3 regions of the Streptomyces spinoverrucosus genome follow, and region 3 is predicted to be linked to each of the others. Evidence: riboswitches for the same ligand, from Rfam matches in the RefSeq annotation. Region 3 holds a riboswitch; each other region holds the start of a gene.
The links. A riboswitch is a leader RNA that binds a small molecule or an ion and turns the genes downstream of it on or off. The one in region 3 is predicted to bind cobalamin.
Positions count from the first base shown of each region.

Region 1: another riboswitch for cobalamin. It lies ahead of I2W78_RS35550 ((2Fe-2S) ferredoxin domain-containing protein); the one in region 3 lies ahead of I2W78_RS12310 (ribonucleoside-diphosphate reductase subunit alpha).
Region 2: another riboswitch for cobalamin. It lies ahead of I2W78_RS06920 (5-methyltetrahydropteroyltriglutamate--homocysteine S-methyltransferase); the one in region 3 lies ahead of I2W78_RS12310 (ribonucleoside-diphosphate reductase subunit alpha).

Region 1 is NZ_JADPZX010000002.1:19,535-24,689, reverse strand. Features, by position in the region: gene I2W78_RS35560 (Gfo/Idh/MocA family protein) at 1-987, shown strand, start outside; gene I2W78_RS35555 (BCCT family transporter) at 1,014-2,708, opposite strand; cobalamin riboswitch at 2,849-3,044, shown strand; gene I2W78_RS35550 ((2Fe-2S) ferredoxin domain-containing protein) at 3,087-3,476, shown strand; gene I2W78_RS35545 (ABC transporter substrate-binding protein) at 3,574-4,566, shown strand; gene I2W78_RS35540 (FecCD family ABC transporter permease) at 4,608-5,155, shown strand, end outside.
Region 2 is NZ_JADPZX010000001.1:1,506,865-1,512,019, forward strand. Features, by position in the region: gene aceB (malate synthase A) at 1-1,540, shown strand, start outside; gene I2W78_RS06915 (3-hydroxybutyryl-CoA dehydrogenase) at 1,537-2,406, shown strand; cobalamin riboswitch at 2,630-2,850, shown strand; partial or broken gene I2W78_RS06920 (5-methyltetrahydropteroyltriglutamate--homocysteine S-methyltransferase) at 2,839-3,396, shown strand; gene I2W78_RS40300 (short-chain fatty acyl-CoA regulator family protein) at 3,300-3,860, shown strand; gene I2W78_RS06930 (enoyl-CoA hydratase) at 4,029-4,820, opposite strand; gene mmsB (3-hydroxyisobutyrate dehydrogenase) at 4,817-5,155, opposite strand, start outside.
Region 3 is NZ_JADPZX010000001.1:2,761,652-2,766,806, forward strand. Features, by position in the region: gene mctP (monocarboxylate uptake permease MctP) at 1-1,545, shown strand, start outside; gene I2W78_RS12305 (GNAT family N-acetyltransferase) at 1,688-2,194, shown strand; cobalamin riboswitch at 2,248-2,387, shown strand; gene I2W78_RS12310 (ribonucleoside-diphosphate reductase subunit alpha) at 2,512-4,875, shown strand; gene I2W78_RS12315 (ribonucleotide-diphosphate reductase subunit beta) at 4,875-5,155, shown strand, end outside.

The sequences.
Region 1 (5,155 bases), on a different contig from region 3:
GGCCGCGCCGCCCTGCTGTCCGGCCGCCACGCCATCGTCGAACTGCCCATCGCCACCGAACTGCGCGAGCTGTGGGACCTCGTCGACACCAGCGAGCGGATGCGCAGACACCTGTTCCTGTCCGAGAACTGCTCCTACGGCCGCAACGAACTGGCGATGCTCAAAATGGCCCACGACGGCCTCTTCGGCGACGTCACCAACGGCCACGGCGGCTATCTGCACGACCTGCGCGCGCTGCTGTTCTCCGACACGTACTACACCGACTCCTGGCGGCGGTTGTGGCACACCCGCAGTACCGCCTCGTTCTACCCCATGCACGGACTCGCCCCGATCGCCGCGGCCATGGACATCAACCGCGGCGACCGCATGACGACGCTGCGGGCCACCGCCACCGAGCCCAGGGGCCTGGCCGACTACCGCGAGCGGTTCGTCCCGCGCTCCCACCCGAGCTGGAAGGAGACCTACATCAACGGTGACTTGATCACCTGCCTGATCGACACCGCCCGGGGCCGGGTCATCCGCGCCGAGCACGAGGTCAGCTCACCCCGCCCCTACAGTCGTATCAACTCACTCGCCGGCAGCCGCGGCATCTTCGAGGACTACGCCGGAGTGACCTCCGCGAGCGGCGGCCGGGTGTACCTGGAGCCCGATCACAGCGACCACACCTGGCGGTCGTTCGACACCCACCTCAAGGAGTTCGACCACTGGCTCTGGCAGAAGATCGGTGACGACGCGGAGAACAACGGCGGGCACGGCGGAATGGACTACGTCCTGCAGTGGCGCACCGTCCAGCAGATGCGCGCCGGGCTCGCCCCCGACATGGACGTCTACGACGCCGCCGTCTGGTGCTCCCCGATCCCGCTGAGCGTCAAGTCCCTCGCGGCGGGCGGCCGTCCGGTCGCCGTCCCCGACTTCACCCGCGGCTCCTGGGTCAACCACCGCGCGGGCCTCGACTCACGGCCCAGCGAGATGCCGCCGGCCACCTGACCACACCCCGGCACCCCGCAGGGACGTCACGGCTCGTCGTCGGTCTCCCTGCGGGCCTGCGCCGCCCGCCGCAGCCGGTAGTGGCGCGCCGGAGCCTGTCCTGCGACCACGTCGCCGACCATCGTGCGTACGACGTCCTGCAGCCGGTGCAGTGCGTGGTGCCGCGTGTGTCCCGCGCCCGGGTCCTCCCGCAGCTCCTTCAGCAGCGCCCAGCACAGCAGCAGCATGACGACCACGAACGGCAGCGCCACCAGGATCGTCGCCGTCTGCAGCGAGTTCAGCCCGCCCACCACCAGCAGCACCGCCGCCACCGCCGCCATCAGCACACCCCACAGCACGACGAGCCACGACGGCGGGTGCAGCGCGCCGCGACTGGTCAGGGAGCCCATCACCAGCGACGCCGAGTCGGCGCTCGTGACGAAGTAGGTCATGACCAGGACCATCGCCGCGAACGACGTGACCGTGCCGATCGGCAGGGCGTCCAGCATCGCGAACAGCGCCGCCTCGGCGCCGTCCGCCACCTCGCCCCCGAGGTCCGCCTGACCGGTCGACTCCAGCCGCAGCGCCGTACCGCCCATCACGCAGAACCAGACGACGGTCGCACCGCTCGGCACCAGCAGCACTCCGATGAGGAACTCGCGGATGCTCCGGCCGTGCGAGATACGGGCGATGAACGTCCCCACGAACGGTGCCCACGACAGCCACCACGCCCAGTAGAAGATCGTCCAGGTGCCCAGCCACGACTGGTCGGAGAAGGCGCCGGTGCGCGTGGCCATCGGCAGCAGGTCGTTGAGATAGCCGCCGACGGACGCCGGGATCGTGTCCAGGATGTGGACGGTGGGGCCGAACAGGAAGACGAACAGCATCAGAGCGGCGGCGAGCACGATGTTCAGCGTCGACAGCCACTTGATGCCCCGGTGCAGACCGGAGAAGGCCGAGACGACGAACGCCGCCGACAGGACCGCGATGATGACCAGTTCCGTGTTCCGGGTGGCGCCGATTCCCGCCGTGAGGTCGAGCCCCTCGGCCACCTGGAGCGCGCCCAGGCCCAGACTCGTCGCCGTACCGAACACGGTCGCGAAGACGGCGAGCAGATCGATCACCTTGCCGGGCCAGGACACCGCCCGCCGCGCCCCGATGAGCGGCACGAACGCGGCGCTGAGCCGATTGCCGCGGCCCTTGCGGAAACCGGCGTACGCCAGCGCCAGCCCGGCGATCCCGTAGATGGCCCATGGGGTGAGCGTCCAGTGGAAGAACGAGTACTCCAGGGCCGTACGCGCCGCCGCGGCGGACTCGGCGGGCACTCCGCTCGCCGGGGGCGGCGCCAGATAGTGCGTGAGCGGCTCCCCGACGCCGTAGAACATCAGGCCGATGCCCATGCCCGCGCTGAACATCATCGCGATCCAGGCGAGGTTCCCGAACTCCGGCTCGGAGTCGTCCTCGCCCAGCCTGATCAGGCCGAACCGGCTGAACGCGATCACCAGGCACAGGACCAGGAACACGTCCGCGGCGACCACGAACAGCCAGCCGAAGTTGTCCAGGACCCAGGCCAGACTGGCTGAGGAGACGCTGTCGAAGGACTCGTCACCGAGCCAGGCCCACAGCACCACGGCGGCGACCGCGGCCATCCCGATCCCGACGAGGGCGCGGTCGGGCGCACCGTTGACCGGAGCGCCGGACGGAGGATCCGGCTGAGGCTGATCGATCGATTCCGTGCTCATGACGCCCAACTATGGTGCGGTATCACCCCATAACGAGGGGTGGCGCGCCGCCCGGCGGTACCGATGGGGGCGGCGCGTTCCGCATGGCGCCCGCCGGTGGTGTGCAGCACTTCACCGTGGCCGGCCGCGCTGCGGGCGTATGAGATGACGAGTCCGTCTGTCATGATGTCCCGCGAAAAGGCGACGGCGGAACGAGGAAGCCGGTGTGAATCCGGCGCGGTCCCGCCACTGTGATCGGCGAGCGGATCCCGAACAGACCACTGCCCGGACGAGGGTGGGAAGGCCGGGACGAGCACTGACCCGAGAGCCAGGAGACTCACGCGGTCGCCTCCTCGACGTGACCGGGGCGGATTTCCCCGGGGAGGAGGGCTTGTTCTGATGTCTGCCGAGACATCACGGGGCGGTTCGGTGCCGTGCCGGGTCGTCGTGTGCCGTGACTGCTGCTGCGGCAGCCCGAAGGTGACCGGCGTCGACCACGGTGAGCAGACCACGCGTCTGGCCGAGAGCGCCCCGGTCCGGATCACCGACTGTCTCGACGTGTGCGACCAGGCGAACGTGATCGTCGTACAGCCCTCGTCGCAGGGGCGCGCCGCCGGGGGCCGGCCTGTGTGGTTCGGCCTGGTCAACGATTCCGCCGCGACCGACGACATCGCCGCCTGGGTCCGGGCGGGCGGCCCGGGTCTCGCCGCGCTGCCGGAGATCCTGAGTCTCTACGTCTTCACCCCGCCACGGCGTGCCCGGTCCGGGGCGCTCGTGCCGCCGGGCTGACCACCTTCCCGACGCCACTGAACGAGCCGTATCCGGCCACTTCCGGACCACCGTCCGGATGGTTCCACGTTCCACCCCGCGGTGAGAGGACCACCACATGATGGGCAAGCGCCCGCTCTCCCTGCTGTCGGCGATCGCCGCGGCTGCCCTGCTGATATCCGGCTGTGGCGGCACCGCCACCGAGAACGACGCCGCCCAGTCGGACACCGCCGCCGAGGGCTTCCCGGTCACCGTGTCCAACTGCGGTGTGCGGACCACCTATCAGCGACCCCCGCAGCGCGCGGTGTCGCTGAACCAGCACGCGACCGAGGTCATGCTGGCCCTCGGGCTGGAGAACTCGATGGTGGGCACGGCCTACCTCGACGACAAGATCCTCCCGGAGTACCAGGACGCGTACGACGGGATCAAGGTCGTCGCCAAGGAGTACCCGTCCTTCGAGACGCTGCTGGCCGCCGAACCCGACTTCGCCTACGGCGGGTTCGCCAGCACCTTCGACGAGAAGGAGGGCCGCAGCCGCGACGCCCTGTCCAAGGCCGGGATCAACTCCTATCTGAACATCGAGGAATGCCCGTCCGGCCCCGTGACGATGACCACGATGGACCAGGAGATCCGGAACGTGGCCAAGATCTTCGGTGTACCGGACCGGGCCGAGCGGGAGTTGAAGGAACTCCACGCCACCCTGGACACGGTCGAGGAAAAGCTCGCCGGAGTCACTCCGGTCAAGCTCTTCGTCTACGACAGCGGCGACAAGACCGCCTTCACCGCGGGCGGCGCGGGCATCGGCAACGAGATGATCAAGCAGGCCGGCGGGGTGAACCTCTTCGCGGACCTGGACAAGGTGTTCGGTGACGTGTCGTTCGAGCAGGTGGCCGAGCGCGCGCCCGAGGTCGTCGTCATCTACGACTACGGCGACCAGCCGGTCGCGGACAAGAAGAAGTTCCTGCTGAACAACCCGGCGCTCAAGGACGTACCCGCCATCAAGAACAAGCGGTTCGCGGTGCTGCCGCTGTCGTCCACGGTGCTGGGCGTGCGGGTGCCCGCCGGCGTGGAGTCCCTGGCCCGGCAGCTCCACCCGGACCGCTTCAAGTGAGCGGCGCTATCGACGCCAAGGGCGTGACCGACGAGCAGGACGTGTCAGACGCGAGCGGGCCCGGGGAAACCCTCGGGCGCCGCCCCGGTGTCCCGTACGCACTCGTGCTCCTGCTGCTGACCGCTCTGGTGCTCGCCGCGGCGACCTTCGGGTTCGCCGTCGGATCCGTCGGCGTCCCGCCCGACCAGGTCTGGGGCATCCTGCTGCACCGGGTGCATCCGGCTCTGGCCGACCCGACCTGGACCGCCGTCCGCGAGACGATCGTCATCGACGTACGGCTGCCCCGGGTACTGCTGGCCGGCGTCGTGGGCGCCGGCCTTGCGGTGTGCGGGATGGCCCTGCAGGCACTCGTACGCAACCCCCTCGCGGACCCGATGCTGCTCGGGGTGTCGTCCGGCGCCTCGGTCGGCGCGGTGCTGGTCGTCGTCTTCAACCTCACCCTGTTCGGTGTGTTCTCGCTGCCGGTGGCGGCGTTCCTCGGTGCCCTCGCCGCGCTCGTCGCCGTCTACTTCCTGGCCCGGTCCGGCGGGCGAATGACCACCGTGCGGCTGGTACTGGCGGGCGTGGCGACGGCCGAGGTGCTGTCGGC
Region 2 (5,155 bases), 1.3 Mb from region 3:
CCGGCACGACGAGATCCTCACCCCCGCCGCCCTGGACTTCATCGGCCGGCTGGCCGAGGCGTTCGAGCCGCGTCGGCGGGACCTGATGAAGGAACGCCGCCGGCAGGTACTGCGGCTGGCGTCGGGCTCGCCTCTCGACTTCCCCATGGTCACGGCCTCTGTACGCAACGACCCGACCTGGCGGGTGGCGCCGCCCGCGCCCGGTCTGACTGACCGGCGCGTGGAGATCACCGGCCCGCCCGACCGGCGCATGGCCGTCAACGCGCTCAACTCCGGCGCCAAGGTGTGGATGGCGGACTTCGAGGACGCCACCGCGCCCCTCTGGGACAACGTCATCGGCGGTCAGCTCACCCTGCTCGACGCCATCGAGCGCCGTATCGACTTCACCACGCCGGAGGGCAAGGAGTACCGGCTCGGCGAGCAGCTCGCCACGATCGTCGTGCGTCCGCGTGGCTGGCACCTCGACGAGGAGCACCTGGAGTTCGACGGCCGGCCCGTGCCCGCAGCCCTCGTCGACTTCGGCCTGTACTTCTTCCACTGCGCCCAGCGGCAGATCGACGCCGGGTACGGCCCGTACTTCTACCTCCCCAAACTGGAGAACCGCTACGAGGCCCGCCTCTGGAACGACGTCTTCGTCCTCGCCCAGGAGCTGCTCGGCATCCCGCGCGGCACGATCCGGGCCACCGTCCTCATCGAGACGATCACCGCCGCGTTCGAGATGGAGGAGATCCTCTACGAACTGCGCGAGCACAGCTCCGGGCTCAACGCGGGCCGCTGGGACTACCTGTTCAGCCTGATCAAGACCTTCGGCCACCGCACCGACTTCCTCCTGCCCGACCGGGCGAAGGTCACGATGTCCGCCCCGTTCATGCGGGCCTACACCGAACTCCTCGTCCGCACCTGCCACAAGCGCGGCGCCCACGCCATCGGCGGCATGGCGGCCCAGGTGCCGGGCAAGGACCCCGCCGCCAACGAGGCCGCGCTCGCCAAGGTCCGGCTGGACAAGGAGCGCGAGGCCGAGGACGGCTTCGACGGCTCCTGGGTCGCCCATCCGGGACTCGTCCCCGTCTGCCGCGAGGTCTTCGACGGTGTCCTCGGCGAACGCCCCCATCAGCTGGACCGGACCCGCGACGACGTCGAGGTGACCCCGGCCGGCCTGCTGTCCGTGCGCAGGATCAGCGGCCCGCCCACCCTGGAGGGGGTCCGCACCAACGTCTCCGTCGCGCTGCGCTACTTCGCCGCCTGGCTGCGCGGGCAGGGTGCGGTCGCCATCAACGGGCTGATGGAGGACGCGGCCACCGCCGAGATCGCCCGCGTGCAGATCTGGCAGTGGCTGCGGCACCGGGTCATCGACCGGGAGACCGTGGAGGAGATCCTCGACGACGAGACCGCCGCGCTCGGCGCCGAGTACCCGTGGGCGCCGGTCGACGACATCCGCGCCCTCTTCGAACGGACCGCGCTGACGGGCGAGTTGCCGTTGTTCTTCACGCCGGACGCCTACACGCGGCACCTGGTACGACGGACGGAGGCCGCGGCATGAGCGCGGCGATCGGACGCGTCGGCGTGGTCGGCGGCGGACAGATGGGCGCCGGCATCGCGGAGGTGTGCGCACGGGCCGGGCTCGACACCGTGGTCTGCGAGGCGGATGCCATCGCCGCCCGCGCCGCCCGCGACCGGATCGCGGGTTCCCTGGACCGTGCGGTGCGGCGGGGGAAGCTGACCCAGGAAGCCGCCGGTGACGCCCTCGCCAGGCTCGGCTTCACCAGCAGCCTGGACGACCTCGCCGACCGGCAGCTCGTCGTCGAGGCCGTGATCGAGAACGCCGACGCCAAGACCGAGATCTTCGCCGCGCTCGACAAGATCGTCGAGGATCCGGAGGCGGTGCTCGCCACCAACACCTCCTCCCTGCCGATCATGCGGCTCGGCATGGCTACGAGCCGCGCGGACCGAGTGGTCGGGCTGCACTTCTTCAACCCCGTGCCCGTACTGCCCCTGGTGGAGGTCGTGACCTCGCTCCACACGTCGGCCGCGACGACGGCCGCGGTGGAGGACTTCGCCACCCGGGCCCTCGGCAAGACGGTGATCCGTTCCCAGGACCGGGCGGGCTTCGTCGTCAACGCGCTCCTCATCCCGTATCTCCTGTCGGCGATCCGGATGGCCGAGTCCGGCTTCGCCACCGCCACCGACATCGACACCGGCATGGAGCTCGGCTGCGCCCACCCGATGGGCCCGCTGAAACTCGCCGACCTGATCGGCCTGGACACCGTCGCGTCCATCGCCGAGTCGCTCTACGACGAGTTCAAGGAACCCCTCTACGCTTCTCCCCCGCTGCTCCAGCGGATGGTCGAGGCGGGGCTGCTGGGCCGAAAGACCGGCCGGGGCTTCCACACCTACGACCAGGGCTGAGGGCCTGGTACGACGCGGGCTGAGGGGCCCGCACCGCCGCAGGGGTGAGGGTCCCGCGCGGCGCGACTGGGAAGGGCGGGAAGCGCGAGTGCGGCGCTTCCCGCCCCTCGGCGTTCCGCCTCCGACGTGCTCTGTGTCACCTTCCAGAGCCCGGACGGCTCCCTTGCCCGAGGGACGACACCCCGTAGGGTGGCCGGAGCAGCTGGTTCACCCCGTCCTCCCCCATAGCCCAAAAGCATGGGGGGACCCCATGGCGGGGTGTCGCAAGAGGGAACCCGGTGGGAATCCGGGACTGCCCCGCAGCGGTGAGCGGGAACGACCGCCGTCATACGCACTGGGTCCGACGTACCGGGCCTGGGAAGCGACGGCCAGTAGGTGTCCTCCTCGGTGAACGACGAGGGCGTGCCCGCGAGTCCGAAGACCTGCCACCTGCAGCTCGCCGACGCCGGCATCCACGAAGTGCCAACTGGTGACTTCTCGTACTACGACCACGTCCTCGACACCACCGTCATGGTCGGCGCGATCCCCGAGCGCCACCGCGCGGCCATGGCGGCCGACACCCTTGACGGCTACTTCGCCATGGCCCGCGGCACCCAGGACGTCGCGCCGCTGGAGATGACCAAGTGGTTCGACACCAACTACCACTACCTCGTGCCCGAGTTGGGCCCGGACTCGGTGTTCACGGCCGACTCGACAAAGCAAGTCGCCGAGCTGAAGGAGGCCCTGGCGCTGGGCCTGACCGCCCGCCCGGTCCTGGTCGGCCCCGTCACCTACCTGCTCCTCGCCAAGCCCGCACCGGGCGTCCCCGCGGACTTCGAGCCGCTCACCCTGCTCGACCGCCTGCTGCCGGTGTACGCCGAGGTGCTCGCCGACCTGCGCGCGGCCGGCGCCGAGTGGGTCCAGCTGGACGAGCCCGCCTTCGTACAGGACCGCACGCCTGCGGAACTGAACGCCGTCGAGCGCGCCTACCGCGACCTCGGCACGCTCACGCGTTCTCAGCACCGGGCCGGATCCTGACGCAGGTCGCCGAAATGCCGGACGGTAAGCGGTACTTCTGGGTCGCCAGGACCATCACCCGGGGCGGGTTCGGCCATCACGCCCCGCGCGCCGAGTTCGCCGTCGCGCTCGGCTGCGAACTGCGCCACGCGCACCGGCTCGTCTACGCCGAGGGCATTGCCCTGGACGACCCCCGCGCCGCGACGCCCATCGGCCTGGGCTGCCGGATCTGCGAACGCCGTGACTGCGCCCAACGGGCCCGTCCCCCGGCCGGGGGACGGCTCGCCATCGACCCCGACCGGCGGACGTACGTGCTAGTCGAGCCCCGACCAGCACCTCCAACTCCTCAAGGAACTGCTCGGTCTGCTTGGCCTGTTGAGCGAGCACGCGCACGCGGGCGCTCTGGCCGCCGATCTGCCGACGGCTGGCGATCAGCTGCTCGTACTCCTCCACGGTGAGGGCGACCGCCTCGTGGCCGCCGAGGGTGATGCGGCGCGGCTGGGGTCGTTTGGCCACTCGGTTCCTCCGCTCCTCGCCGGACGCCATCGGTGCTCGGAGAACGCGAAAGGGCCCCCGGATGGTTCCGCGAGCCCTCTCACGTCAGCGAACGTCCTCTCACCCGACGCTTACCTGTGGTGGAACTCGGGCGGCCGCTTGTCGACGAACGCGCCCATGCCCTCCTTCTGGTCCGCAGTCGCGAACACCGCGTGGAAGAGCCGCCGTTCGAAGCGGACGCCCTCCGCCAGGGTCGTCTCGAAGGACCGTGCCACCGCCTCCTTGGCCATCATCGCGACCGGCAGGGACATGCCCGCCACCGTCTCCGCGACGTTCAGCGCCTCTCCGATCAGTTCGTCGGCGGGCACGATCCGGGAGACCAGGCCCGCGCGCTCGGCCTCGGCGGCGTCCATGGTGCGCCCGGTCAGGCACAGTTCCATGGCCTTGGCCTTGCCGACCGCGCGGGTGAGCCGCTGGGAGCCGCCGATGCCGGGGATGACACCGAGCTTGATCTCCGGCTGCCCGAAGACGGCGGTGTCGGCGGCGAGCAGGATGTCGCAGAGCATGGCCAGTTCGCAGCCGCCGCCCAGCGCGTACCCGGAGACGGCGGCGACCGTCGGCGTGCGCAGCTGCCCCAGCCGGTCCCAGGCCGTGAACCAGTCGCTCAGGTACATGTCCATGTACCCCTGCGGCCGCATCTCCTTGATGTCGGCCCCGGCCGCGAACGCCTTCTCCGATCCGGTGATCACGATGCAGCCGCAGTCCGGGTCCCGGTCGAGGGCCTCGGTCGCCGCCACGACCTCCTCCATCACCTGGAGGTTGAGCGCGTTGAGGGCCTTCGGGCGGTCGAGAGTGAGCAGGGCGGTGCGGCCCTTGCGTTCGACGCGGATCGTGGCGTAGGTGTTCTCGGCGTCATTGCTCATGCCGCGTCCCCGTTCTCTTCTCCGCTGCGGTCCCTGATCGTCCGTACGATGCCGGAGAAGTCCTCCGTGTCACTGACGCGCTCGGCATAGGCGGTGTACAACTCGGCGGCACGCAGGCCGAGTTCCGCGTCGACGCCCCCCGCGCGCACCGCGTTGGCGGCGAGGCCCAGGTCCTTGGCCATCAGGGACGCGGCGAACCCGGGCCGGTACTCGCGGTTGGCGGGGCTTGCCGGAACGGGCCCGGGAACGGGGCAGTTGACGCTGAGGGCCCAGCACTGCCCGGAGGCCGTGGAGGCCACGTCGTACAGGGCCTGGTGGGACAGGCCGAGGCTCTC
Region 3 (5,155 bases):
ATGGGCTTCCTGGCCGCGCGCTGGCGCAAGGCCGAGAACGAGCACAGCCTCGACGAATGGGGCCTGGGCGGCCGGTCGTTCGGCACCTGGATCACCTGGTTCCTGCTCGGCGGCGACCTCTACACGGCGTACACCTTCGTCGCCGTACCGGCGGCGATCTACGCCGCGGGCGCGGCCGGCTTCTTCGCGGTGCCGTACACGATCCTCATCTACCCGATGATGTTCGTCTTCCTGCCCCGCCTGTGGTCCGTCTCGCACAAGCACGGATACGTCACCACCTCGGACTTCGTCCGGGGCCGCTTCGGCTCGAAGGGCCTCTCCCTCGCGGTGGCCGTCACCGGCATCCTCGCGACGATGCCGTACATCGCGCTCCAGCTGGTCGGCATCCAGGCCGTGCTGGACGTGATGGGCATCGGCGGTGGCGAGGACACCAACTGGTTCATCAAGGACCTGCCGCTGCTGATCGCCTTCGGCGTGCTGGCCGCGTACACCTACTCGTCGGGTCTGCGGGCACCGGCCCTGATCGCGTTCGTGAAGGACGCGCTGATCTACATCGTCATCGCCGTCGCGATCATCTACATCCCGATCAAGCTGGGCGGCTTCGACGACATCTTCAGCGCGGCGAGCGACAAGTACGAGGCAGCCGGTGCGGGCGGACTCATACCGAACGCGGCCTCGCAGTGGACCTACGCCACGCTGGCGCTGGGCTCGGCGCTCGCGCTGTTCATGTACCCGCACAGCGTGACGGCGGTCCTCTCCAGCCGCAGCCGGGACGTGATCCGCCGCAACTCCACGATCCTGCCGCTGTACTCGCTGATGCTGGGCATGCTGGGCCTGCTCGGCTTCATGGCGATCGCGGCCGGTATCAAGGTGGAGAACGGCCAGCTGGCGATCCCGCAGCTGTTCGAGAACATGTTCCCGGACTGGTTCACGGGCGTCGCGTTCGCGGCGATCGGCATCGGCGCGCTGGTCCCGGCGGCCATCATGTCGATCGCGGCCGCGAACCTCTTCACCCGCAACATCTACAAGGACTTCCTGAAGCCGGACGCCACGCCCGCACAGGAGACCAAGGTCTCCAAGATGGTGTCCCTGCTGGTGAAGGTCGGCGCCCTCGTCTTCGTCCTCGGCATGGACAAGACGGTCGCGATCAACTTCCAGCTGCTGGGCGGCATCTGGATCCTGCAGACCATGCCCGCCCTGGTCGGCGGCCTGTTCACCCGCTGGTTCCACCGCTGGGCCCTGCTGGCCGGCTGGGCGGTCGGCATGATCTACGGCACGGTCGCGGCGTACGGCGTCGCCTCCCCGACCCAGAAGCACTTCGGCGGCTCGTCGGCGGAGATCCCCGGCATCGGCGAGATCGGCTACATCGGCCTCACCGCGTTCGTCCTCAACCTGGTGGTGACGGTGGTCCTCACCTTCGTCCTGAGGGCGGCGAAGGCCCCCGAGGGCATCGATGAGACGAAGCCCGAGGACTACACCGCGGACGCCGGAGACCCGGGAGTCCAGGTGGAGCTTCCCCCGGCAACGGCTGGGGCAAGCCACTAAGAAGCGCGAGAACAACGCCCTCAGGGGCGCGGGGCTGTATCGATATGCGGCTCCGCCGCGTGGGCGCGAGAACCCACCACAACCCGCAGCGGGCCGCCGGCATCGAGCCATACGGCGGCCCGCTGTCGTACACACTCCCCCCATGGACATCGTCATCCGCCCCGCCATCCCCACCGAATACGACGCCCTCGGCGACATCACGGCCCAGGCCTATCTCCAGGACGGCCTACTGGACTTCGGGGAGAGCGACGAATACCTCGGGGAACTCAACAACGTAGCGAAGCGGGCGGCCGCCGCAGAGGTACTGGTAGCCGTCGAGCACGAACGCGTCCTGGGCGGCGTGACCTTCGTCCCCTCCGGCGGCCCCATGGCCGACATAGCGGGCCTCGGAGAGGCCGAGATCCGCATGTTGGCCGTAGCGCCGGAGGCCCGCGGCCGAGGCGTCGGCGAGGCCCTCGTACGCGCCTGCATCGACCGCGCACGCACCGCCGACGGCTGCACCGGCATCGTCCTCTCCACCCAGCGCACCATGCACACAGCCCACCGCATCTACGAACGCCTCGGCTTCACCCGCACACCCGACCGCGACTGGAACCCCATCCCCCACCTCGACGACATCACGCTTCTCACCTACCAGTTGACGCTCTGAAGTCATCGGCGACACAACATATGGGGGTGCCTTCCGCACCCGGCACTAGATGTATGCTCATGCTCGCTGTCGCCGCAGGGGAATCCGGTGCGAATCCGGAACTGTCCCGCAACGGTGTACTTGTGCATGTCTGTTCCCACAGACGCCGTGCACAGGAGTCAGTCCGAGGACCTGCCGACAGCGCACCCGGCCCGTCCGGTCCGGGTGCCCGACGTCCGGGCCTCGTGGAATGGGCCGGTGGACGCGACGCCGCGTGCGCTCGTGTGCTGCCCCCTGCCCTCCGCAAGGCCCCTGTGCCGAGCGAGGGAGAGCCCCACATGACCATCGCGCCAGCCGAACCGGCCAAAGCGACTCCGGTGGAAGTGGAAACCGACGGTCCCGGAACCGCGTTGCTGCGGACCCTGACCGAGCTGACCGCCGACCTCCCCGACGCCGACCCCGGCCGGGTCGCCGCCGCCGCGCTGCGCGGCCGCTCCGCCCGGGCGGACGAGGCGGAGCTGCGCGAGCTGGCCACGGAGGCCGCCGCCGGCCTCATCTCCGAGGACCCCGCCTACTCCCGGCTGGCCGCCCGGCTGCTGACCATCTCCATCGCCGCCGAGGCCGCCTCCCAGGGCGTCACGTCCTTCACCGAGTCCGTCGCCGTGGGGCACCGGGAGGGTCTCATCGCCGACCGCACGGCCGACTTCGTACACCGGCACGCCGACCGCCTGAACGCCCTGATCGACCCGAACGCCGACGACCGCTTCGGCTACTTCGGCCTGCGCACCCTGCACAGCCGCTACCTGCTCCGGCACCCGATCACCCGCAGGGTCATCGAGACGCCCCAGCACTTCATGCTGCGCGTCGCCGCCGGCCTCGCCGAGGACGACACCCCCCGGTCGGTGGACGAAGTCGCCGCGCTCTACGGGCTCATGAGCCGCCTCGACTACCTCCCCTCCTCCCCCACCCTGTTCAACTCCGGCACCCGGCACCCCCAGATGTCGTCCTGCTACCTCCTGGACTCCCCCAAGGACGAGCTGGACTCCCTCTACGAGCGCTACCACCAGGTGGCCCGGCTCTCCAAGCACGCCGGCGGCATCGGGCTTTCGTACTCCCGGATCCGTTCCCGCGGCTCCCTGATCCGCGGCACCAACGGCCACTCCAACGGCATCGTCCCGTTCCTGAAGACCCTCGACGCCTCCGTCGCCGCCGTGAACCAGGGCGGCCGGCGCAAGGGCGCGGCCGCGGTCTACCTGGAGACCTGGCACTCCGACATCGAGGAGTTCCTGGAGCTGCGCGACAACACCGGCGAGGACGCCCGCCGTACGCACAACCTCAACCTCGCGCACTGGATCCCGGACGAGTTCATGCGCCGGGTGAACGCGGACGCGCAGTGGTCGCTGTTCTCGCCGTCGGACGTGCCCGAGCTGGTCGACCTGTGGGGCGAGGAGTTCGACGCCGCCTACCGCGAGGCCGAGGCGCGGGGCCTGGCGAAGAAGACGCTGCCCGCCCGCGAGCTGTACGGCCGGATGATGCGCACCCTCGCGCAGACCGGCAACGGCTGGATGACCTTCAAGGACGCCGCCAACCGGACCGCCAACCAGACCGCCGAGCCGGGCCACGTCGTGCACTCCTCGAACCTCTGCACGGAGATCCTGGAGGTCACCAGCGACGGGGAGACGGCCGTCTGCAACCTGGGGTCGGTGAACCTGGGCGCCTTTGTCGACACGGCGACTCAAGACATCGACTGGGAGCGGCTGGACGCCACCGTCCGCACCGCCGTCACCTTCCTCGACCGCGTGGTCGACATCAACTTCTACCCGACCGAGCAGGCGGGCCGCTCCAACGCCCGGTGGCGTCCCGTCGGCCTCGGCGCGATGGGCCTGCAGGACGTCTTCTTCAAGCTGCGGCTGCCCTTCGACTCGCCCCAGGCGAAGGCCCTGTCCACCCGGATCGCCGAGCGCATCATGCTCGCCGCGTACGAGGCGTCCGCCGACCTCGCCGAGCGCAACGGGCCGCTGCCCGCGTGGGACAAGACCCGTACCGCCCGGGGCGTGCTGCACCCCGACCACTTCGACGTCGAGCCGGCGTGGCCGGAGCGCTGGGCCGCCCTGCGCGAGCGGATCGCCTCCGTCGGCATGCGCAACTCCCTGCTGCTGGCCATCGCGCCCACCGCGACCATCGCCTCGATCGCCGGTGTCTACGAGTGCATCGAGCCGCAGGTGTCGAACCTGTTCAAGCGCGAGACCCTGTCCGGCGAGTTCCTCCAGGTCAACTCCTACCTGGTGCAGGAGCTGAAGGCCCTCGGCGTCTGGGACGCCCGCACCCGTGAGGCGCTGCGCGAGGCGAACGGCTCGGTGCAGGACTTCGCCTGGATCCCCGAGGACGTACGTGCGCTCTACCGCACGGCGTGGGAGATCCCGCAGCGCGGGCTGATCGACATGGCGGCCGCACGCACCCCGTTCCTCGACCAGGCCCAGTCGCTGAACCTCTTCCTGGAGACGCCGACCATCGGCAAGCTCTCCTCGATGTACGCGTACGCCTGGAAGTCCGGCCTGAAGACGACGTACTACCTGCGCTCGCGCCCGGCGACCCGGATCGCCCGCGCGGCCCGAGCCACCATCCCCGTACAGCAGTCGGCACCCGAAGACGCGGTCGCCTGCTCCCTGGAAAACCCCGAGTCCTGCGAGGCCTGCCAGTAATGCCCAGCAACCAGAACCTGCTCGACCCCGGCTTCGAGCTGACTCTCCGCCCCATGCGCTACCCGGACTTCTACGAGCGCTACCGGGACGCCATCAAGAACACCTGGACCGTCGAGGAGGTCGACCTCCACTCGGACGTCGCCGACCTCGCCAAGCTCAGCCCCGCCGAGCAGCACCTCATCGGCCGCCTGGTGGCCTTCTTCGCGACCGGCGACTCGATCGTCGCGAACAACCTGGTGCTGACGCTGTACAAGCACATCAACTCCCCCGAGGCGCGGCT